Regions from separate parts of the Saccharococcus sp. Marseille-Q5394 genome, predicted to be linked through region 3. Evidence: riboswitches for the same ligand, from Rfam matches in the RefSeq annotation. Region 3 holds a riboswitch; each other region holds the start of a gene.
What was found. Region 3 has a riboswitch for S-adenosylmethionine ahead of metA (homoserine O-succinyltransferase). Riboswitches for the same ligand answer to the same signal wherever they lie in the genome.
Positions count from the first base shown of each region.

Region 1: linked by a shared signal. The riboswitch ahead of OC538_RS16785 (methionine ABC transporter ATP-binding protein) and the one ahead of metA (homoserine O-succinyltransferase) in region 3 are both predicted to bind S-adenosylmethionine.
Region 2: linked by a shared signal. The riboswitch ahead of metK (methionine adenosyltransferase) and the one ahead of metA (homoserine O-succinyltransferase) in region 3 are both predicted to bind S-adenosylmethionine.

Region 1 is NZ_CAMPPQ010000002.1:1,228,106-1,236,188, reverse strand. Features, by position in the region: gene OC538_RS16800 (dicarboxylate/amino acid:cation symporter) at 1-1,139, opposite strand, end outside; gene OC538_RS16795 (MetQ/NlpA family ABC transporter substrate-binding protein) at 1,304-2,158, opposite strand; gene OC538_RS16790 (methionine ABC transporter permease) at 2,214-2,882, opposite strand; gene OC538_RS16785 (methionine ABC transporter ATP-binding protein) at 2,875-3,888, opposite strand; SAM riboswitch class I at 3,985-4,089, opposite strand; gene OC538_RS16780 (thioredoxin family protein) at 4,146-4,454, opposite strand; gene OC538_RS16775 (toprim domain-containing protein) at 4,467-4,808, opposite strand; gene gcvH (glycine cleavage system protein GcvH) at 4,866-5,249, opposite strand; gene OC538_RS16765 (arsenate reductase family protein) at 5,331-5,690, opposite strand; gene OC538_RS16760 (acyl-CoA dehydrogenase family protein) at 5,763-7,550, opposite strand; gene OC538_RS16755 (acetyl-CoA C-acetyltransferase) at 7,939-8,083, opposite strand, start outside.
Region 2 is NZ_CAMPPQ010000002.1:1,313,699-1,321,781, reverse strand. Features, by position in the region: gene OC538_RS17320 (ATP-dependent helicase) at 1-1,581, opposite strand, end outside; gene OC538_RS17315 (hypothetical protein) at 1,696-1,881, opposite strand; gene lepB (signal peptidase I) at 1,948-2,475, opposite strand; gene OC538_RS17305 (histidine phosphatase family protein) at 2,569-3,168, opposite strand; gene OC538_RS17300 (alpha/beta hydrolase) at 3,188-3,976, opposite strand; gene OC538_RS17295 (gamma carbonic anhydrase family protein) at 4,058-4,570, shown strand; gene metK (methionine adenosyltransferase) at 4,951-6,153, opposite strand; SAM riboswitch class I at 6,340-6,459, opposite strand; gene pckA (phosphoenolpyruvate carboxykinase (ATP)) at 6,632-8,083, shown strand, end outside.
Region 3 is NZ_CAMPPQ010000001.1:1,160,974-1,169,056, forward strand. Features, by position in the region: gene OC538_RS05800 (hypothetical protein) at 1-69, opposite strand, end outside; gene OC538_RS05805 (hypothetical protein) at 143-724, opposite strand; gene OC538_RS05810 (tetratricopeptide repeat protein) at 824-1,474, opposite strand; gene OC538_RS05815 (hypothetical protein) at 1,523-2,128, opposite strand; gene OC538_RS05820 (DMT family transporter) at 2,416-2,730, opposite strand; gene OC538_RS05825 (DMT family transporter) at 2,730-3,071, opposite strand; gene OC538_RS05830 (TetR family transcriptional regulator) at 3,162-3,731, opposite strand; gene OC538_RS05835 (YetF domain-containing protein) at 3,873-4,586, opposite strand; gene metA (homoserine O-succinyltransferase) at 4,687-5,595, opposite strand; SAM riboswitch class I at 5,796-5,902, opposite strand; gene OC538_RS05845 (YitT family protein) at 5,956-6,813, opposite strand; gene OC538_RS05850 (AbrB/MazE/SpoVT family DNA-binding domain-containing protein) at 7,011-7,289, shown strand; gene OC538_RS05855 (glycerophosphodiester phosphodiesterase) at 7,379-8,083, shown strand, end outside.

The DNA of each region.
Region 1 (8,083 bases), on a different contig from region 3:
CCGTCGCCGGTTACGTTGGTGGCTGTGCCGAAGCTGTCTTGCGCCATGTAGAGTGCGATCATCAATGCGACCATTGATTCATCGAATCCTAGCATTGTGCTGAGCAGGCCTACTGCCGCCATAACTGCCCCTCCTGGAACTCCAGGTGCTGCGATCATCGTTACGCCAAGCATGAGGATGAATGGCAGATAGTCCGAGAAGCTGAATGGCATGCCGTTCATGAGCAGGACGCCGATGGAGCAGGATACTAGCGTAATCGTACTTCCGGATAAGTGGATCGTTGCGAATAACGGTACTGTGAAGTCCGTCACTTTCTCGGATGCCCCTGTCTTCTTCGCTTGTTGCAGCGTTACGGGAATTGTAGCAGCCGATGATTGCGTTCCGAGTGCCGTCATATAGGCAGGCGCCATTGTTTTCATGAGGAAGAACGGATTTTTCTTCGAAAGTGTTCCGGCGATTGTATATTGAATCATCAACATGATGATATGTAGTGCGATGACCATGACGAATACGAGTGAGAAGACCGACAACACTTTCGCCACTTGTCCGCTGTACGTCATGTTAAGGAAAATACCAAAGATATGGAATGGTAATAACGGAATGATGACGAATGAAATAACTTTTTCAATAAGGGTATTCAATTCTTCAAAGAATGACAGCATCGTTTTGCTGTTGATGGATGCCATTCCGATACCGAAAATGAAAGCGAGCAGCAATGCAGACATGACGCCCATTACGGGTGTCATTTCAAGTTCGAAGAATGTTATGGCCGGGGATTTCCCAGCGTTTTCAACAGATTGAGAGCCAATGCCGCCAATGAATTTAGGCAAGATTGTCGTTGCAGCCAAAAATGCCATAATCCCTGCTGCAATCGTAGAAGCATATGCGAGCACAGTAGCCAATCCTAACAATTTACCAGATCCGCTACCAAGCTTTGCTATTCCAGGTGCAATAAATGCAATGATAATAAACGGTACAACAAAGTTTAGAAAACCGCCGAAAATCATATTGAACGTCGCAAATAACCTAGTGAACCAATGCGCAAAACCTTCATGTATTTCTGGGAGCAACAAACCAATGCCCACCGCAAGCCCTATGGCGATAATGATTCGCCATATAAGGCCTATCTTCCTCTTCATAAAATGTCCTCCTCAAAAGTACAAATGTTTAAAAAAACAACAAACCCACTTTACCATAGTGAAGAATAAATGGGAACACCTTTATGGGTTTTACTACTTTATGGAGGACAAAAAACAAAAAAACGCCTGTCTCCGATGAAACGGAAACAGACGGCTTTACTCAATTAGTTAACAGGAACGACAGAACCGCCCCATTCTTTCAAGATAAATTCCTGAATTTCTTCAGAAGTCAATACTTCTACAAGCGCTTTGATCGCTTCGTTGTCTTCATCTCCAGAACGGACCGTAATGACGTTTACGTAAGGAGAATCCGTTTTTTCAATTGCAATTGAATCTTCAAGCGGGTTCAAGCCCGCATCGATTGCATAGTTAGAGTTGATCAAAACTGCGTCGCCTTCATTATTATTGTATAGAGTTGGAAGCAATGCTGCTTCGTAATCCGGTTCAAACTTCAGGTTTTTCGGATTGTCCACAATATCTGTAAGTTCCGCTTTCACTTTATCAACACCCTCAGCAAGTGTGATCAAGCCATTTTCCTCAAGCATTTCAAGCACACGGCCATGATCCGAAACCGAATTGCTCATAAGGACTGTTGCACCGTCCGGCAATTCATCTAATGATTTATATTCCTTCGAATAAACACCCATCGGTTCGATATGGATTCCTCCCGCATTGACAAAGTCGTAGCCGAAATCAGCAATTTGACTTTCCAAGTAAGGAATGGTTTGGAAGTAGTTCGCATCCAATACACCTGATTCCAAGTCTTTGTTAGGCAATATATATTCCTGGTATGTTTCGATTTCCAAGTCGATTCCTTTTTCCTTCAATAACGGCTTCACTTTTTCCAAAATGACGGCATGCGGTGTATTGGAAGCGCCGACTACGATTTTCGTCGATTCTTTATTGCCGCCATCAGCATTCTTGCTTCCGCTAGCCCCATCTTCTTTATCTTTTGTCCCGCAAGCTGCCAAAGCAAGCACGAGAACCGTCAATAGTAGTGCAGATAATACCTTCTTCATGATTTCTCTCCCCATTCTTAGATGATATTTATAATTAACAGGACACTCCTGCAAATTATCGCTTGTCCAATTTCTTCACCGCAAAGTCGCCGATGATCTGGATTGCAAATACGACAATCAAAATAATAATAGTTGCGACAATCATCACGTCAGTCCGGCTTCGTTGGAATCCTTCATAGTATGCAAGGTTTCCGAGCCCCCCAGCACCGATGACTCCGGCCATTGCCGTATATCCGACAAGTGCGATCGAAGTTACTGTAAGCCCCGAAATAAGAGCAGGCATCGATTCGGGCAGCAATACTTTGAAGATGATCGTACTTGTTTTAGCACCCATCGATCTTGCAGCTTCAATAACACCTCTATCTATTTCACGAAGGCCGATCATGACCATTCTCGCATAAAACGGTGCTGCTCCAATGACAAGGGCCGGGATGGCCGCTTCCGGACCACGGATCGTTCCAACGAGCAACGTCGTGAACGGGATAATCAGGATAATTAAAATGATGAAAGGAATGGAGCGGAATATATTAACGAATGCTCCAGTGACGCCGTATACCAATCTATTTCTCCATAGCTGGCCGGGGCTTGATAAGAATAAAAGTACGCCAAGAACCAGCCCGAATACGAAGGTATACAGAGTGGAGAGCCCTGTCATATATAACGTTTCAATAGTCGCTTCCCACATTTTATCCCAATTGACGTGTGGTAATAAATTCTCAATCATTGCCAATCACCTCTGTCTGTACACCTTGTTCATGTAGATAGGCAATCGCCCCGTCAATATCTTTCTCTATACCGACAAGCTGTAAAATGAGCGAGCCGTAAGCGCCGCCTTTCGTGTGGGATATATTCCCTTGGACAATATTCACGTCGATCTCAAATTGTCGGATCAAACTCGCCAATACAGGCTGCTCCGTCCGTTCCCCGACAAAGATTAGTTTTATGAGTGTGCCCCCAGGCAAATGGGCAAGTGCCTGTTCGGTTCCCTCGGGTTCCGTCACTTGGGAAACGAACCGCTTTGTAATCGGAGCTTGCGGTGACTGGAACACGTCCAGCACAGGACCGATTTCCACGACTTTTCCGGATTCCATAACCGCTACACGATGACAGATCTTCCGGATGACATGCATTTCATGTGTTATTAGAACAATCGTCAATCCGAGCCGTTCATTAATGCTTGTCAACAGATCAAGGATGGCATCTGTCGTTTCCGGGTCAAGCGCGGAAGTCGCCTCATCGCAGAGAAGTACTTCAGGATCATTCGCCAACGCCCGTGCAATACCGACACGTTGCTTTTGACCACCGGAAAGCTCGGATGGATAGGCATTCTCCCTTCCGCTTAGTCCGACGAGTTCGATTAGTTCGGCCACCTTCCGTTCTCGCTCCGCTTTTTTCACTCCCGCGATTTCAAGAGGAAATGCTATGTTCTGCTTGACCGTACGGGACCAAAGTAAATTGAAATGTTGAAAAATCATACTGATTTTTTGCCTTGCTTCACGCAGTTCTTTGCCTGTGAATGCCGATATTTCACGGTTTCCAATTTTTATTGTTCCCGTCGTCGGAGTTTCAAGCCCATTCAAAAGGCGGATCAACGTACTTTTTCCGGCACCGCTATAACCGATGATACCGAAGATTTCACCCTCTTCGATCGTAAGGGAAACATTATCCACCGCCAGGATTTCATCGTTCAGCCGGCCAAAACTTTTTTTGACGTCTATCAATTGAATCATCACTATCACCTCTACACGATCTTTTCCATAATAAAAGCCTTTCTGCAGACAAGCAGAAAGGCTGAAACGTTATATTCAAAAAAACGTCAATCCGATCTCTCATCTCTCAAAGCAAATGCTTTGCGTGATTTGGCACCATTTCACATTCGTGACGGTTGCCGGGCTTCATAGGGCACTTCCCTCCACCTCTCTTTATAAGAGCGACATATTCAGTTAAAGTTAATAGATATACTTATATCATGAACTTCTGAGGTATGTCAATCTATTTTCTCAAGAAGATGCGGAATCGACTGGAAAGCGTAAATTTTATGGACAATCTCCCCATCCTTCTGAATTAATAAACAAGGGACGCTTTCAATTTCATAATCAACAGCGAGATCCTCCACATAATTCAAGTCAGCCTTCCCAATGGGCAGATCCGGTTTCATGGCAGCAATGACTTCAATCATTTTTGAAGCAACCGCACAGGTTCCGCACATTGGTGTGTATAAATAAAATATTGATTCGGGATAAACATTTTTGCTGTCTTCCCATTGCGCACGTGTCCAATTCTCAATAGTGGCCACTCTTCATCACCTTCATAGTAAAAATTCGGGATGCACATCAAAGTTTTCGGAGAGGAGTATGGCTGCAAGCACTCTGTATGGAGTCGTTTCAACTTGGCGGTAAACCCGCTCTGTATAAAGGTGGATCGCTTCAGGATAATCCCTTTTGAATAAAGTCCGGATCTTCTCTCCGGATTCATCGGCATCCAGAAAAACGAACAGGTCACAATCCTCATAAGGCATAAGCATCTCATCGATCCGATACGGACTCACTGTCCCATTCGTACAAATGATCTCAACCGGCTCAGCCAGCACCTTTTGTAATCTTTTCCGGTCCGAACCGCCTTCGACGATGAGGACTTTATGAGTATCCACCTGCACCCCTCCATTGAAAAAAGCGCCGGAGTTTGGTCCAAGCGCCACTTCATTTACTTACTCGCCTACAGTCATTTTGTCATAGTCTTCAGCTGACATGAGTGCATCTAGCTCAGCTTCGTCTGATGCTTCCACAACGATCATCCAAGCACCTTCAAATGGAGATTCATTCACCAATTCAGGGCTGTCTTCCAATTCTTCGTTCACTTCGACGACTTTACCGCTGATCGGAGCATATAATTCAGATACAGTTTTCACTGATTCAACACTTCCGAATGGCTCATCTGCTTTCACTTCATCTCCAACTTGCGGCAATTCAACGAAAACGATATCGCCAAGTTCGGATTGCGCAAAATGTGTAATACCGATTCGATACTTTCCGCTCTCATCCTTTACCCATTCGTGCTCTTCTGAATAACGAAATTCTTTAGGTGTGTTCATCCCGTACCCCTCCATTAAGTATGCATTTATTGATTTCCATTCAATTTTGACATATTCGGAAGCTAAAGACAAGAAAGTATATTACGCTCCCCAAACTTCCTCATACGTTTCTTCCTTGAAGCCGACAGTCACATTTGAGCCATCCGTAACAATCGGTCTTTTGATAAGCATGCCGTCCGTAGATAACAGTTCGACCTTTTCATCAGCCGTCATTCCAGGCAGCTTGTCCTTCAAATTCAACTCACGGTATTTCATTCCGCTCACATTGAAGAACTTCTTAATGTCCAGGTTGGAGTTTCCGATCATTTGTTGAAGTTCCTCTTTAGTCGGTGGATTTTCAACGATGTTGACCTCTTTGAATTCCAACTCCGCGTTTTCCAACCACTTTTTCGCTTTCCTGCAAGTTCCGCATTTCGGATACCCGTAGTATGTTAAAGACAATTCGCAACACCTCCATTTTACCTAAGTATAACAGAGAAGCCGCCCGGGATAAATCCAGGGCGGTGTGTGTAATCAAACGATGTATTTTTCTGCGTCAATCAATTTAACGGATGCTTCGCGTTTTTTCGCGATGATGTTGTATGGATTCGAACGCGTCAATTTGCGTAATGCGGAAAGCATCATCCGTTGGTTATCGCCCTCAACGGAAGCAAGAAGTGTCTCCTTTGCGTCCTTTTCAATTGCTTCGAACGCTTCCTGACAGAAGATTTCCGTGTACAAGATCTTTTGCTTCTCTTTCTCTTCACCATTTTTAGCAACCGCTTTTTCCGTACGGAGCAATGCGGATTCCATAGCGAAGACGTTGTTTGCAATATCAGCGATGTTTACTAGGACTTCCTGCTCCGCTTCGAGTTTCGTGCCGAAACGTTGAGCGGCCATTCCAGCTGCTAGCAAGCCGATTTTCTTCGCATTTTTCACGAGCACTTTTTCTTGAGCCAATGCTTCGTCCCCGATTTCTTCAGGCATCATCATAAGAAGCTCTTCCTGCAAGCTTTGTGCCTGTTGAAGCAATGGCAATTCGCCTTTCATTGCTTTCTTCAAGAACGTACCAGGAACGATCAGACGGTTGATTTCATTTGTTCCTTCGAAAATGCGGTTGATGCGTGAGTCGCGGTAAATGCGCTCCACTTCGTATTCCTGCATGAATCCGTACCCGCCGTGCAATTGGACCGCTTCATCAGCGATATAGTCAAGAACTTCGGAGCCGACAACTTTATTGATGGAGCATTCAATCGCGTATTCTGCAATTGATGCCGCTACCGCCTTTCCATCTTTTTGCTGCTCCGCCGTCATTTGGCTGTTGCGCTCTTCAAAGTATCCGACTGTACGGTAGATCAAGCTCTCCGTCGCATATAGCTTAGAAGCCATCGTTGCAAGCTTTTCCTTCGTTAGATTGAATGAAGAGATTGGCGTCTTGAATTGTTGGCGCTGGTTTGCATACGTGATTGCCAATTCAAGAGCGCGTTTGGAACCGCCGATAGTGCCGACACCTAATTTATAACGGCCGATGTTCAAAATGTTAAATGCGATGACATGGCCTCTTCCGATTTCCCCTAACAGGTTTTCAACAGGAACTTGTGCATCTTCCAAAATCAATGTACGAGTTGAAGATGACTTGATGCCCATCTTCTTCTCTTCTGCCCCGACAGAAACGCCTGGGAATTCTCTTTCAACGATGAATGCCGAGAATTTATCGCCATCGACTTTTGCATAAACGACGAATACGTCTGCGAATCCTGCGTTTGTGATCCATTGCTTTTCACCGTTCAAGACGTAGTGAGTGCCGGCTTCGTTCAATTTTGCAGTTGTTTTTGCACCAAGTGCGTCTGATCCGGAGCCTGGCTCAGTCAATGCGTACGCGGAAATTTTATCGCCGGATACGGAGTTCGGCAAATACTTTTTCTTCTGTTCTTCATTACCGAAAAGGACGATTGGCAATGTACCGATTCCGACGTGCGCTCCGTGAGTGATGGAGAAGCCACCCGCTACGGACATTTTTTCAGCGATCAACGCTGATGAGATTTTATCGAGGCCGAGGCCGTCGTATTCTTCAGGTACGTCTGCACCGAGAAGACCGAGGTCTCCTGCGGATTTCAATAGTTTTACAGAGTGTTCGAATTCATGTTTTTCTAAGTTTTCCACGACTGGAAGGACTTCGTTTTTCACATAGTCCTCTGTTGTTTTCGCGATCATTTTTTGTTCGTCTGAGAAGTCTTCTGGTGTGAATACGCGTGATGCGTCGATGTCCTCGATGAGGAATGCTCCTCCGCGGATGAAATCCTTTGTTGTTGTTTCAGTCATTATATATTCCTCCTCTTAAATAGTAATTTAAATACGGATTTCCGCTACAGGCGGACGCTTTCCGGGGGGCACGGCTTCAGCCGCTTCCCTCGCGCAAGTGCTCGCAACGCTGCGCTTTTGCTCGCAAACGCCGTTCTTCGTAACGGCGTTCGCTCAGTCCAGGGTCTTCAGCTCGTGCTAATCCCCCAGGAGTCGCCGCCTTTCGCTGCAATCCTAAGTGTCTATTTTAAAACGCATAAATTCACTACAAATACGCATAAACGGTCCCAATTACGCATAATTCACCGGAATCACGCATAAATGGTTTCAAAGACGCATAAGACGCCGGTAAGCCTCATAAATCTGCGCAGACACGCATAAACGCTTCTAAAAGCTCATAAAGCACTTCTTATAGCAGTTCAAATACTCCGGCTGCGCCCATTCCGCCGCCGATGCACATTGTGACGACGCCGAATTGCTTGCCTTGGCGTTTTAGTTCGTTCATCAATCGAAGTGTCAGGACGGACCCTGTTGCGCCGAGTGGATGGCCTAGG
Region 2 (8,083 bases), on a different contig from region 3:
GACCATTGTTCGCACTTGTGAAGCGATTCCTTCGAGTGTATCAAGGATGCCTAGAAGATGATCGATCCGGTAACCGAATTTTGCTGCCCGGCTTTTTAAAGCTTCTTCATATTCGAGCTCATATCGGATCATCCGGATTATTTGAACTGGACGCATGTCAGGGATCCGTTTATAGACATCAATGCAAGTATCCAATTTTTCGATTTGACTCCCTTTTAATTGGACAGTTTGGACAAATGCCTCAAAAACATTTCCAGATGTCGATTGATTCATGAACTTCGACAACATATCGCGTGAAATGAACAAGTTCATTTTCATGGCGACTTTTGCGAAGATATCCTTTCGTTCCGTATTGAAGCTGAGGCGCATGAAATTTAAAATATCTTCTACAACCCAATGGGAAAAGAATCGGTCATCCGCATCTTTCATATAGAAAGGGATCCCCCTTCTATGCAGTTCGTTGACATACATAGTGGAAGAAGAATTGTTCCTGAATAAAATAGCGACTTCCTCAAGATTCTGCTCATCCAATAATTCATATGTGACATACTCCAGAAGCCGTTTCGGGTCTTCGAATTGCTTTATGACAATCGGTCCCGACTCTTTATTTTCCGTCCTCATCTCTTTTATATATCTTTGCTTATTGCGAGTAATGAATTGGGCCGCCGTATCAACTATCTCTTTGGAGGAGCGGTAATTCTGCTCCATCCTGAGCAATTTTGCATCCGGATATACTAGTTTAAAGTTCAGTAAATAAGCGGGATCCGCTCCGCGCCATGTGTAGATGGATTGATCGTCATCCGCCACGACGCAAAGATTGCCGTGGTGCGCAACGAGATGTTCGACTATCCGATGTTGAACGAGCGATGTGTCCTGGCTCTCATCTGTCAAAATATAGTCATATCGCGAGCGGAACTGTTCGGCAAGTTGTTCATCCATACGCAGCGCCTGTTCCGCGATGGACAACATATCATCAAAATCGAGGAGGAGATGCCCTTCCGTCTTCGATTTGAATTGTTCATAGTTCAGTGCGATGTTGCCCGCCTTCTCAAACGGTGCCTCTACTTGATCCCACTCGTTGAAAGGAATCATCCTGTTTTTCAAATAACTGATGAATGTTGATAACGAGGCCATTTCCTCTTCCGTGCCGTCTTCCCGAAGCGCTTCTTTGTAGAGGCGTTTCAGCAAAGCCGTTTTTGTGAGCACCTGTTTCCCTTTCCCGCCGCCTTCAATCAATTCGAATGCGACGCCCGTCTTTTGCAAGTATGTGCGTGTGATTGTGAATGCGAGGCTATGAATGGTCGAGAAATCAACTGGAGGATACTGCGGGAAAAAACGTTGAAAGCGCTCTGTCATATCGCGTGCTGATGCCCGGCTGAATGTGATTGCTTTAATGCGATTCGGGTTAACATTCTTCTCCTCGATCAGATAGCCGATCCGCATGATCATTGTTGTTGTTTTCCCCGATCCGGGACATGCTAATAACAGCAGCGGACCTTCCGTCTGCAAAACGGCATTTTTTTGTATATCGTTTAGTTCTATTTGTAGTTCATTCTTTTTTCTTGTAAAAAAATCAGTCATTGCATACGTACTCCTTCTTCTTACGATGAACTTAATTTACCATACGAGCGCTTTTTTGTAGAGTCGGTGTCCTTGAAAAAGAAACAACCTCTGCATTTCCGCAGAGGTTGTTGACTAAAAGCCGCCTGATTCTAGTTTATCGTTTTGAATATCCACTTTCTCCTTCTTGCTGCCTTGATAAGCTGTGGAGGCGACTTCGTTCGTATGCCGTTGTTCATCAGTATACTCGGTTCCCGCCAATTGGGCCCTGTTCGTATGTTCTCTGTTGCCGGTTTCTTTTTTCATATTTTCTTTGGACATTGTCATCGCTCCTTTATAGGTAGTCTATATATAGGAATACCCGAAAGAAGGAGTGTTACTCATCATTTACTTTGGAATGCCGATTGAGTTGAGTGGATAAAATCTGAAGCCGACCTTGCCGACAACAGAATCTTGATCGATACAGCCAATTATGCGGCTATCAGTGCTGTTCCTGCGATTATCACCCAACACAAAAAGCTGCCCATCCGGGACGGTAACTTCAAAGTCCTCCGTTAATTTTTGATCCTCGAAAAGTCTTTCCTTATTCTCTTGAATATAGTTTTCTTCATACTCTATTCCGTTGATGAAGAGCTTGTCGTCCTTCATGACAACCGTGTCGCCCGGCAAGCCGATCACCCGTTTAATATAATCCTCTTGCGATCCCGGTGCATGGAAGACGACCAAATCAAAATGATCTAGCTTGTGGATTTTTGAAATGATGACTCGGTTTTCCGATTCGAATGTCGGCTCCATCGATTGACCGGATACAATGACCGGTGAAAATAGGAAGTGCCTGATCGCGTATACGAGTACGCAAGCGACTACAATGGCTTTTATCCAAGACAAGATTTCAGTAGTGGTTTCTTTTTTCATATGAAAGCCCCCGATTTCACTATTTATTTAGTATATAGTATAGACCAGTGAAGGTATGAATGGTTTATTTTCAAAGAACCTGATGTGCTTTGATTAAGACTCAACCTTCTGTTGCAAATGGGCAGTGCAGTTGAATAGTTGGCAAAGATTTTTGTCGTCATTCAGTTCGACGATTGTCAGTGAGGTGTTGTCCAGATGCGTTTCATATATCGTATCCGTAATCAGCTCATTTAAAAGCCTTTTGATTAATCCACCATGGCTGACGACCAATACCCGTTTGCCTGCATGCTTGTTTTTGATGTCCGCAATGGATTCCATTCCGCGGAAAACGATGGATTCATGCGGTTCAAAGCCCATGTCCTGTTCTTTCCAATCCTTCCCCCACTTCTCGATGCGCTCCGCCTCGGTCGTCCCCTCAATTAGCCCACCGCTGAATTCACGTAATCGGGCATCCTCCACAAGCTCAACATCAGGCATTTGTTCCGCAATAATTTCTGCCGTCTTCTTTGCTCTGATTAAATGGCTTGTGTAAATGACATCCCACTGCTCCTTGGACAATCTTTCGGCCACACTCTTCGCCATTTCGATTCCTTCATCGTCCAAAGGCACGTCCGAATTGCCTTGCGCTCTTCCTTCCTTATTCCACGCCGTAACGCCGTGCCTGACAAACCCGATAACCGTCAAAATAACCACTCCCCTTTATGGTTTTGAGTTATACAATATAACCGAGTGAGCGAAGGACATTGTTCATGAATGATTCAATGTACAAATATACTTCCTCTCTCTCAGGTTCTTGATAAAGATCATGGTACAGTCTTTTCCATTCCTTGTATTGAAATTCCGATAGATGCTGGTTCAACAGCCATCTTTTTGCAAATGAAGTATCAGTGATTTTATCATGTTCTCCCGTGTGAATCAGGACAGGTGTATCGAATATACTTTCTTCATGATATATGATCGATTTCATCATAGCATGCAGCTCACGATACCAAGACGCGACGATCGCGGAGCTATAATCCCGATCGTTCTGGAACTCTATGTACATGTCATAGTTCTGCGTCAGTAATTCAATTGTAATGTCATGATTCAATTTCATGGAACTTGAAAGCTTCGTCAGCACTCCTGAAAACTTGGAGGGTTGGTGCTTCAAGGAGAGCCAAGGGGAGCTGAACACAAAGCCTGCGCACTCCAGCTTTTCACGTTGCAGGATATGCATGACAATCGTGGCGCCAAGTCCGTGGCCAAGCACGAATAACGGCAAGTTATCCTCTAGCGCAATGTCGATCATTTTCTTCACATGGTCCACATACGACTCGAACGGTTCATCATGGGTTCTTCTTCCGCTTTCAGAACCATGCCCCGGCAAGTCGCTTGTTACGACATGGAAACCGCCGTTCCGCAGCTTTTGAATGAGCCACGCATACCTACGATGATGTTCGTAAGCATTATGGACAATCACAATCACTGCTTTCGGCTGTCCTTCCGCTTCCCATTTCCACATGGACTCACCTCCCCTTTATGTAAATGAAAATTTTATGTTACGATAAATTATACATGATTTTAAGAAAAGAGGAGACGTTTCATGATTTATTCATACAACGGAAAGACGCCGCAAATCGATCCATCTGTCTATGTCGCGGATTATGTGACGATTACGGGCGATGTAACAATCGGGGCAGACAGTTCCATCTGGTTCAATACCGTCATTAGGGGAGATGTCGCCCCGACGATAATCGGTGAACGGGTCAGCATCCAAGATTTAAGCTGTTTGCATCAAAGCCCTGGAAAGACGTTAGTAATTGAGGACGACGTGACAGTTGGCCATAAGGCACTCTTACATAGTTGTGTTGTACGTAAAGGTGCGCTCATCGGAATGGGCTCGATCATTTTGGATGGTGCGGAAATCGGTGAGGGAGCGTTCATCGGCGCGGGCAGCCTTGTCCCGCCCGGTAAGAAAATTCCGCCTGGCTGCCTCGCTCTCGGTTCACCCGCAAAAGTGGTCCGCGAGTTGAATGACGAGGACCGTGCAGATATGGATCGTATCTTGAACAGCTATGTTGAAAAAGGACAGGTTTATAAGGAAATGGAGAAATAAAATTGGTGCTGCTCGATGTCGAGCGGCACCTTTATTTATTTTTAGAAACGACTAAGATGATAATACTCACCAACGCAACAAAAGCCACTATACCTATGAGAGCCACAATTAATAATAAGCTGAACGCCATTTTGGAATCGCCTGCCTCACTTTTCTTGCTATAATATAAACGCTATGAATCTAGTTAGGTTCCCTTTGTATCCACCATTCTCTGAGTTCTCGTTCTCCCCCGCTAACTTCTCGTTCTTCTCGAAAGAGTTCTCGTTTTCCGCCAATAACTTCTCATTCCACGGCAAATAGTTCTCGTTCTCCCCAAAAACTTCTCATTCTACAATAAAAAAGGAAGCAAGGATTTCTCCTTTGCTTCCATATTTCAATTATTAAACAGTCATTCCAGCTTTTTCAATCAATTCAGCTGCTTTGTCCGTCTGCTCCCAAGGGAGTTCAACGTCGGTACGTCCGAAATGTCCGTATGCCGCAGTCTGCTTATAAATTGGACGGCGCAGGTCGAGCATCTTAATAATGCCTGCCGGGCGTAGATCGAACAGCTCGCGCACAATTTCCACAAGCTTGCTTTCCTCGACTTTGCCTGTTCCGAATGTATCGATAGAAATCGATACCGGTTTTGCAACACCGATTGCATATGCAAGCTGGACTTCACAACGATCTGCGAGACCAGCAGCAACGATGTTCTTCGCTACATAACGTGCAGCGTATGATGCCGACCGGTCGACTTTTGTCGCATCTTTACCGGAAAACGCACCGCCGCCATGACGCGCATAGCCGCCGTATGTATCGACGATAATCTTTCTACCCGTCAAGCCGGCATCCCCTTGTGGACCTCCGATAACGAAACGGCCAGATGGGTTGATGAAGTATTTTGTCTCTTCATCCAATAGCTCGGAAGGAACGACCGGATAAATTACATGTTCCTTTATGTCATTTTGAATTTGCTCCAAAGTGATATCAGGATGGTGTTGAGTGGAAATGACAATGGTGTCAATCCGTACCGGTTTATTATCCTCATCGTATTCCACCGTAACTTGTGTTTTTCCGTCAGGACGCAAATAGTCAAGTGTGTCGTCTTTCCTTACTTCAGCAAGTCTGCGTGAAAGCTTATGGGATAAGCTAATTGGCATCGGCATTAACTCAGGTGTTTCATTGCAAGCGTAACCGAACATAAGCCCTTGGTCACCCGCTCCGATTGCTTCAAGCTCTTCATCACTCATTGTCCCTTCGCGTGCTTCCAGTGCCTGGTCGACACTCGCAGCGATATCTGGGGACTGTTCATCGATGGATGTCAATACGGATGACGTCTCCCAGTCGAAGCCGAATTTCGCGCGTGTATAGCCGATTTCCTTCACTGTATCCCGTACGACTTTCGGGATGTCTACATACGTTGTTGTCGTGATTTCCCCGATGACGAGTACGAGTCCTGTTGTGATTGTCGTTTCACAGGCTACGCGTGCATTCGGGTCTTCCTCTAAAATGGCATCCAATATAGCGTCGGAAATCTGATCGCACATTTTGTCCGGATGTCCTTCTGTTACCGATTCAGAAGTGAATAATCGGCGATTTGTCATTGTGGTTTCCTCCTTAACGTCTTGCAAATATTGATACGGTACTCTAATTGTCCCAGTAAGTTCAGCGCCTAGAGAGTCGACGTCAACATACACAAGGATTAAGGGCCTGTTAGAATCAATAAAAAAGCCCTTCTCTCACGTAAATACACATGAGGAAAGGCATAATTTCAATAGCAGCACCTTTCACTCTTATCGTCCAAGGAATTCAACCTTGCTCCAGGTTTGGCACCTTCTCGCGGCCACTAAAGGTCCACGCAGGTTGCCGGGCTTCATAGGGCCTGTCCCTCCGCCAGCTCGGGATAAGAGTATCCGTTCAATAAACAATCCTACGAAAAAGTATGCACTTTGTCAAACATTTTTACACATATATACTTGAGTTTTTCATTAGTATAGATTATTATTCTAAATGTGTTATACTATTTACGAAATGTGATGATACCCATCTAATGGGATTACATGCAAAGGACGGTACCAAAAAATGATTTCAGCTAAAATTGAAAACGGATTACACGAGTTACTTTCAGGCAACAACGTAAACATACAGCCTTCAGTGGCGGAACTGGTTGAAAAAGCTACTTCCCGTGGAGAAGCGAAACTTTCCGCAGACGGCGCCCTTACTGCCGAGACAGGAAAGTATACTGGTCGTTCTCCTCAGGACAAATACATTGTCGAAGAAGACTCTTCAAAAGACAAAATCGACTGGGGCAAAGTGAACCGACCGATTTCATCTGAGATCTTTGATTCATTATATAATAAAGTTCTTACCCACTTAAAAGCGAAGGAAGAACTCTTCGTATTCAAAGGCTTTGCAGGAGCTGATAAAAACTCTCAGCTATCCATCCAAGTCATTAACGAATTTGCATGGCAAAACCTATTTGTCCATAATCTCTTCATCCGCCCTACTGCAGAAGAGTTGAAAACGCATGAAGCACAATTCACAGTTATTGCTGCTCCGACGTTCAAGGCTGATCCTAAAGTGGACGGAACGAAATCCGAAACCTTCATCATTGTATCACTTGAAAAGCGCATTGTGTTGATCGGCGGTACGGAATATGCAGGAGAAATGAAAAAATCCATTTTCTCCGTCATGAACTACTTGCTTCCTGAGCGAGGAATTCTTCCAATGCACTGCTCAGCTAACGTTGGTGAAGAAGGGGATGTCGCTTTGTTCTTCGGCCTTTCCGGCACAGGAAAAACGACGCTTTCCGCAGATGCTGACCGCAAGCTGATCGGTGATGACGAGCACGGCTGGTCCGAAAACGGTGTATTCAATATCGAAGGCGGCTGCTATGCAAAAACGATCAATCTTTCACAAGAGAAAGAACCTGAAATTTACGGAGCGATCCGTTTCGGTTCGGTCTTGGAAAACGTCGTTTTGGATGAAAAGACGCGCAAGCCAGATTATGATAATAATTCATTGACTGAAAACACGCGTGCAGCATATCCAATTCATTATATCGACAACATCGCAGTGCCTTCGGCGGCGGGACATCCAAAAACAATCATCTTCTTGACTGCGGATGCATTCGGGGTATTGCCTCCAATCTCTAAATTGACGAAGGAACAAGCGATGTATCACTTCCTTAGCGGCTTCACTTCGAAGCTTGCAGGAACTGAACGCGGCGTCACTTCACCGGAAGCAACGTTCTCTACATGCTTTGGTGCTCCTTTCCTTCCATTGCCTGCAACGGTTTACGCAGAAATGCTAGGGAAGAAAATCGACGAACATGATGCACAAGTATTCCTCGTCAACACAGGTTGGACTGGCGGAGTTTACGGCGTAGGTCAGCGTATGGCATTGAAGCATACCCGCACTATGGTCCGCGCAGCGCTTGCTGGCGAATTGAACAATACAGAATTCGAGAAAAATGCTATTTTCGGTCTTTCAATGCCAAAAGTTATTGCCGGTGTACCGACTGAAGTGTTGAAC
Region 3 (8,083 bases):
ATCATTATTACAGGCTGAGAGAATCAGTATGAACAATAAACAGAGCGTAACGATTGGAATCCGCCGCATATGTATCCTCCTATTATTTCATCTCACTATTCATCTGTGACAATCAGTTATTCGTTGGTATCGGCAATAAGTGCTATGGCAAGTATTGTTCAGTCAGCATTACGATCTTATTTTCCACAATATAAATGTTGAAGAAGCGATCATATTCATTTGCGGCTTCTTTAAACTCGTCGGCAGTTGGTATAGTTTGCAATTTATCCCCTTTAAGAATAAAGTAATTTGCATCCAAATCCACGGTGACAATTTTTGTCTCTTGCTCCTCTATTACAAAACCATTCGGCGCTTCATTATCCTCTTTCTTTTCAGCGAATTTAACTTCTAATGTAATAGTAGCCCCACTTGTATTAACGTCTTTAACAAATCCTTGCCGACTATTAATGCCAGGAACACGAGACAAAAGGTTCTCCATTATATAGATCTTATTATGTAGTTCATTATAGGCTTCGTTTTCATCCCTGGCCCTGCTTTCCAACATGACATACAACTCTTTAATTTTATTCTCACTTTCGATAAGTTGCTCATTCAATTGTGATAGTTGTTCTTCTAAATCCCCATTTACTTTTGTAGTTGCAGTTTGCTCTGCCCCTTCTTCCTTTGTACAACCAACTAATAACACCAGCAGTATACCTGCGTAGATGACACGTAGTTTTTTCAATGTACTTCTCCCTTTTCCTAGCACTATTATTTGGCCTTATTTACAAAAGCAGGTTTAGGCAGCTATATAGCCTACAGAAGATATCAATCGTTGTGTCGGTCAAATTTCATCAAGCATTCCATTTACCTCAGTCACTCCGACAAGATTCTCTCCTTCTATAAACGCTAATATAGATTGTTCGAAGTAGCGCTTAGCCTTTCCAATCTCCCCTTTGGCTTTATTAATTTCTCCAAGCCCTCGCAGAGAACATCCAAGTGCAATCTGATCGTTCGATTGTTCAGCATATTGAAGGGATTGATACATCAGTTTTTCAGCCTCGAACAAATTATTTTTCTTTAATAAAATATAACCTTGCTCGTAATAATTAGCCGCAAAGCCTAAATGCCAATTTGGATTACTGCTACTCAATAATGTTAATTCCTCATTAAATAATTCTTGTGCTTTATCGTAGTTCTCTGCCATCCGCTCCACCATGCCCAACTGATGGATCGCGATGAGTTCATCTTGATAATTTAAACTCGACTTAGCTATTCCTCTAAGCTCATCATAAATTGACCGCGCTTCATCAAATTTCTTCAGTTCACTTTTTACATAACCCAACCAATGCAATGCGGCTTCGTATTTGGTTGACCTTATATCCATTAAACTGAGGCAGTCCTGATATATTCCTTCTGCTTCAATAAGTTGATTGTTCTCAAAGAGTTCAAATGCCCCGCTTAATTTATCATCAATAGATTCTGTACAACTCATGAATCCCCCTTCTTCTAACGCACAATTTGGCCTAAATAGGTTTATAAGTTATGCGTTAAGAGTGACATAACTCATCAAAATAATGAAAAATGCCACTATTTCTAGGTTGACTATAACTACATTCGGCTTAACTTTGGAGAGCAGTTTCACTCGTTTCACTAAACTGGCGTCTAACGTGATAAGCAAATAATAAAAGATGAACAGACCAAATAAGAACATGATAATCGCCGTAGTATACTCGTCACTTTGCCAGAAGGAAATTGCTAAAAATAACGCCCATATACTTTTAAAAATACCAAGTAAACTTTCAAAGGGCTTCGTAAATGTTGCCATCATATATTCCGTATGTTTTTCTGTAATTGAATAATCCTCGTTGCATTTACTTATAAAGGCTATATGCCCCGTTTGAAGGACCATCGAAATGACTAGCATGATTAAATAGGCTAAGCCAAAGACGGTACCTACTAATAAAGCGTCTGATTCTATTAATTGATGGAGCGCGAGAGGTAAAGGAAGCCACATTGCGTACATTAATGCCATCAGTAGATGCAAGAAAGCATATTCATTACTTCTTGCCATTTTCTTGAATGTAAAGATGATGATCAAATATAGTAGTACCCCTATCCACCCCAGGATCATTGTCGAAATTAACATGACTATCTCCTTCTAAATACCAATTTATTAGCAAACTTGATTATCATTGCGCAGTAGCCGCCCGGCGTTTTATTTCATAGTTCAAAAAAACGCCCTCATTTCTTCCGGTAATTCCTCTATGCAAGAACTTTTAAATTCTTTGTTCCAGGGGACGTCAAATCATTAAATATTCTAACATCACTCTCTTCATTGTATAATACTGCCAAATAACTTGCTATCACTATAATTAAATTAAAATAAAAGCGGGGAAGCAACTTTCTTTCAAGTTGTTCCCCGCTTTCTACTATTCACGATAACGCCTTCAATCCAACAACGCCGATAACTATCAAAAGTAGGCTGGCGATACGTCCTATGCTTCTTGATTCACCGAAAAATAGCATATTGATCAATACTGCACCTGCAGTTCCTATGCCAATCCACACTGCGTATGCAGTGCTTACTTGCAAATAGTTGAACGACATATAGAGAAATGCGAACGCTGCTCCAAATCCTCCGCCGAACAAAATGGTATTGGTGAATGTCTTCTGTTCACTATATTTATTCAACCCGACAACGCCGACAAGCTCGCTTATTGCCGCTGCGAATACAAATAACCAGCCCATCACTTAACCAATCCTTTCTTTTCATCCACGCCATCAGCAATCTTCAGTCCAATGACGCCTACAACTAATATGGCAATGAAAAACAGTTTGCCTGCTCCGAGGGTTTCCCCGAATATAAACACATCCATCAATGCGGTCCCAACTGTTCCGATTGCTGCAAAGATGGCATATACGGTACCCGTCGGAAGGTTTTCACAGGCTTTCGCCAAGAAATGAAAATCGACGAAGATGAAAAACACGATTGGAATCCAATGCCACCATTCGGAGGCGACATTGAAACCGAAAATCCAGACCAACTCGAAAAAGCTTGTTAGCGCAACATAAATCCATGATTTGTTCATAATATTTTCTCCTAACTCGGCGGGTGACTGACTGTCATTCATTTTTATAATGACAAGTCGTCAAAGGCTTATTGCCAATAATAATAGGCATTAATACGCAAGGGCATGCTTTAAGAAATTTTTCACTTCATTCTTTTGTATGACCGCTTCATCTTCCTTGTCAGTGTCGTATAAATAAATTTGTTCCGCAGCTGATTCCACGAGACCAATCACAAGTCTTGCCGTCCTCTCAGGATTGACGGTGTTCCGGATTACACCTTCATCAATTGCTAGTTGAAGACCCTCACTCACCCATTTATAGAAAGGCGCGTATACGGTCTCCCAATTTTTCAAGTGCTCTGTCGATGCTAAACCTGAATAGATAAGTGCTTGAATTTCATGATACTCTTCATTTACTTCGAAAATCGCATCAACGAGCTGCTCCATCCGTTTTGGGAACGGTGCGTTATCCGATACTCTATCCGTCACAATCTCTAACGTTTTTGCGACCATCACTTCGGCTATTGCCGGCATGAGTGATAATTTAGATGGGAAATATAAATAGAAAGTTCCTTGAGCAATCCCTGCCACTTTCACGATATCGGATATCTTCGTCTTTTCGATGCCTTGCTTGCGGAAAACTTCTATCGCCGCTTTTATGATTCTTTCCTTCTTATCCAATTACCGTCCGCCTCCCCACTGAATGACTGTCATTCATTATACCATAAAAAATAAGCAAATCGGGGTTTTTGCTCGTTGCCGTTAATTGAATATGAGGGGCAAAACAAGCTTCCCCTCATATTGAGACTCCCCTTACACTATCTATTTCTTTTCAGTTCGCTGATCAATATGCAATGTGCCGTCAGTTAGTATTTCTGCATAATACACTTGCTCCACTTTACTGAACCCATTTTTCTTCAGCTGTTCATAAACCCATTCTTCAGTCAGCTTCAATTCAGTCAAGTTTTCTTTAATTAATTTCCCATCCGAAATGATTTCAGTCGGTATATATTTCGGCTCATTGCCAGGTGCTTTCACATCTTTGCGTGTTGCAGTCTCTTGGGCCGCCTTTTTCATGACGCTTAACTGGCCGTTCGTTTCGAGAATTGCATAGTTCACGTCTGCAACAGCGAAAATGCTCTGCTCACGGAGCATCATATTGAGATCGTTCAATGTGAGTCGGGCCTTTTTCATGCCTTGTTCACTTATTTTTCCTCTGTGTATAATAATAGTTGGTTGATCATCAAATAAAATTCGCGCTTTTTTTGACTTTACTGTTAAAAAGTTCACAAATACTGTTAATATAGCCCACCAAATCATCGCAATGGCACCATTCAGAAAAGGGGTTTCCGATTGCGCGGAGATCTCACCAGCGATAGAACCGATTGTAATCCCCGTAACATAATGAAAAAAAGTTAGTTGTGAAATCTGCTTTTTCCCCATGAATCTGGCTAGTAGCATGAGAATGATAAAAGTAAAAGTTGCTCTAAACATCATTTCCCAAAAGTCCAACTTTGAAATTACGTCTGAAATCATCTATTCACACCTCCGCTAACGCTAGTGTGTGATAGAACTATGACAATATACGGATGAAAAAACCTGCAAATTCAGTTCATGAATTCGCAGGCTATTATTTTCATTCCCACTCGTAAGGTGTTTCTTGGTAGACATAATAATTCAGCCAGTTTGAGAAAAGAAGATGAGTATGTGAGCGCCACGTGTTCGACGGCTCCTTTGTCGGGTCGTCGTCCGGAAAATAGTTAGCCGGGACGTCAATATCAATCCCTTTCTTCAAATCCCGTTCGTACTCTTCGCCGAGCGTGCATGCATCATACTCCAAGTGCCCGGTGATCATAATATGTTTGCCGTCTTTTGAAAGGATGATGAAGGCACCTGCATCTTCCGAAACCGCCAACAATTGAAGGCGAGGATCCTGGTCAATCTCATCAATTGAGACCGACGTATATCGGGAATGAGGTGCAGTGAACAGATCATTGAATCCGCGTGCCAATTCGACAGTCGAATCAGTCAATCGATGGTTGAAGACTCCGGATAGCTTTTTCGGCAACTCATATTTATCGATGCCGTAATGATGATAAAGTGCGGCTTGCGCGCCCCAGCAAATATGTAAAACGGAAGTTACATTTGTTTTGGACCAGTCCATGATCTGTTTCAGTTCTTCCCAATAGACGACGTCTTCGAATTGAAGATGCTCAATCGGCGCTCCTGTGATAATCAGTCCATCGTAGCGTCTATTCTTGACATGCTCGAATGTAGTGTAAAAGGATTCCAAATGATTTTTGCTTACATTTTTCGATTCGTACGTCGCAGTGTTCAAGAATGAAACATTGACCTGCAACGGCGTATTTCCGAGCAGCCGAAGCAATTGTAGCTCTGTCCTTTCTTTTTCAGGCATTAAATTCAGGATGAGGATATTTAATGGACGGATATCTTGGGTCGTTGCCCGCCCTTCATCCATGACGAAAATCTTTTCTTCTTTCAACAGTTCGCGTGCCGGTAATTGTTCCGGGATATTGATTGGCATTACGTTTCCCCCTTTTTAATATACAAAAGCGAAGGGCGCCCGCCCATAGGCGACAGGCATAAGGCGAAGATGCAGTGTGGCGCTTTTTGCCACAAAGCAGATTTGACTTATGACCCGAGCTTATGGCGCCCGAAGTCTAGACGACAAATAAAAACCCCCGTTCCAACAGATAGGAACGAGGAGTTGCATTTGTTTTATCGTTCTTATCTCTCAAGATTTACATCTTGTTGGAGGTAGCACCTTCCTGCTATTGCAGAGGTTGCTGAAGCTTCATCGGGCCAGTTCCCTCAGCTTCTCTTGATAAGAAATATTCAATTATGATTATTATATCATCTTTAATCGAATTGTATACCGGTTTCTTTAACGATGAACTTTCGCTTTCGAAAAACCGAGTCCTAGAATTTCCGATGCATTGAGAAAAATGACAAAGGACGAAGGCTCAGCGGTCTGAAGCAATTTCTTCAAATAAACGGCTTCGGACTGTTCCACAACGCATAGAATCATTGTTTTTTCGTCGTTTGAATAGCCACCCGTTGACTTCACTTTCGTCAATCCCCTATCGATTTCATTCTGGATAACCGACTGGATCTTCTCTTCGTGTTCAGTAATGATTAGGACAAGCTTCGTGGGCGACGTTTGCAATTGGACGAAATCAATCACTTTGCTTGTAACGTATATCGACATGAGTGCGTATAAAGCGAGTTCAAAATTGAAGACAAAAGCTGAAGTGACAACGACAACCCCATCAACTATCAGTTGGGAGAATCCGCTTGAAATGCCCGTGTATTTCTTTAGGAGTTGGGCAATTAAAGCCGTTCCGCCTGTCGAGCCATTCCCCCGGTAAACGATTCCTAACCCAATACCTAGCATAATGCCGCCATATATAGAACTTAGAAACGGATTGTCGACGGATAACTGAAGGTCTCCCGTCAAATAAATGACAAACGGGACAAAAAAAGTACCTACAATTGTCTTTGCACTGAATTCCTTCCCTGCCAGCAATAGCCCCAGTATGATGAGCGGGATATTGATCATCCATTGCACATATGCAGGATTATATTCGAATAGTTCATATAGGATTGTACTGACCCCTGAAATGCCGCCCGCCGCGATACGCGCCGGCAAGAAAAATATATTGAATGCAAGTCCGACTAGAGTCGCTCCTGCAATGATTTGAATATAGTCAAAAACGATGGGTCTTTTCTGGATGAATGACATGATTGGTTCCCCTTTCTTAGACGACCTTCCTATTCTATCAAAATAAATCACATACTTAAACGTTTTAAAGCGGTTATAAGAGGAATAGAGAGAATAGGAGAGAAAAAGAGAGTATACTAATTTTTTTGTATTTTTATAATTAACTGGTATAATAGTAGGACAAGTAACAATAATACAAAGTTTCAAGGAGGATCATAATGCGTAGCTTAGGTATTGTCAGAAAGGTTGACCATCTCGGCAGGATTGTAATCCCTAAGGAATTAAGAAATACGTTGAAACTTGATAAAGGTGCACCAATGGAAATTTTCGTGGATGACGATATGATCATCCTCCGTAAGTATGTTGTGGATTCGGCTTGTATCGTAACCGGGAATATCACCTCAGAAAACAAGAGGCTATCCAATGGCATGTATATTAGTCCAGAGGGAGCGGAAATCCTGAAAAAGGAAATTGAAGAACGAAAGACTTGGGAATAATCATTTCCCGGGTAAATGGGCAACGGTCAAAAACCGTGCCCTTTTGACGTGAACAAAATGTAATACCAAACGGAATCGGAGGAAGCTAAATGAAGATATTCGCACATAGAGGAGCTTCAGGGAACTTTCCGGAAAACACAATCGCCGCCTTCATGGAGGCTGCTCGTCTCCCCGTTTTTGGTGTTGAATTCGATGTACATATGTCAGCAGATGGAGAGCTTGTCGTGATCCATGATGAATCGATCGACCGCACTTCGGATGGAACAGGATATGTGAAAGATATGTCCTTAGCGGAATTAAAGAAACATGATTTCGGCAACTGGTTTTCACCCGAATTCCTAGGAGAAACAATACCTACACTCGCTGACGTCCTCGAGGTTTTCGATTCGACTGACCACAAATTGAACATTGAATTGAAATCGGATATTTTCCCATACGAAGGAATGGTCGAAAAAGTTCTTGATTTGATTGCGGAGAGACAAATGGAATCGCGCATCATCATTTCATCATTCGATCACAGTGCCATCAGTACCGTAAAGCGGTTTAATCCTCAAATTGAAACCGCCGCCTTATTCATGGAAGTGCTAGTCCACCCAATGGATTATCTCAACAAAATCCCAACTGATGCACTCCATATCCTATTCCCCGCAGCACTTCGTCCGACCATCGCTGAAGTGATAAACAGCGGCATGCCGGTCAGAACATTTACAGTCAATGACAAGACATACGCACAGACCTTGAAACAAGCCGGAGTACAAGCCATCTTCACTGACTACCCGGAGAAATTGTATTCC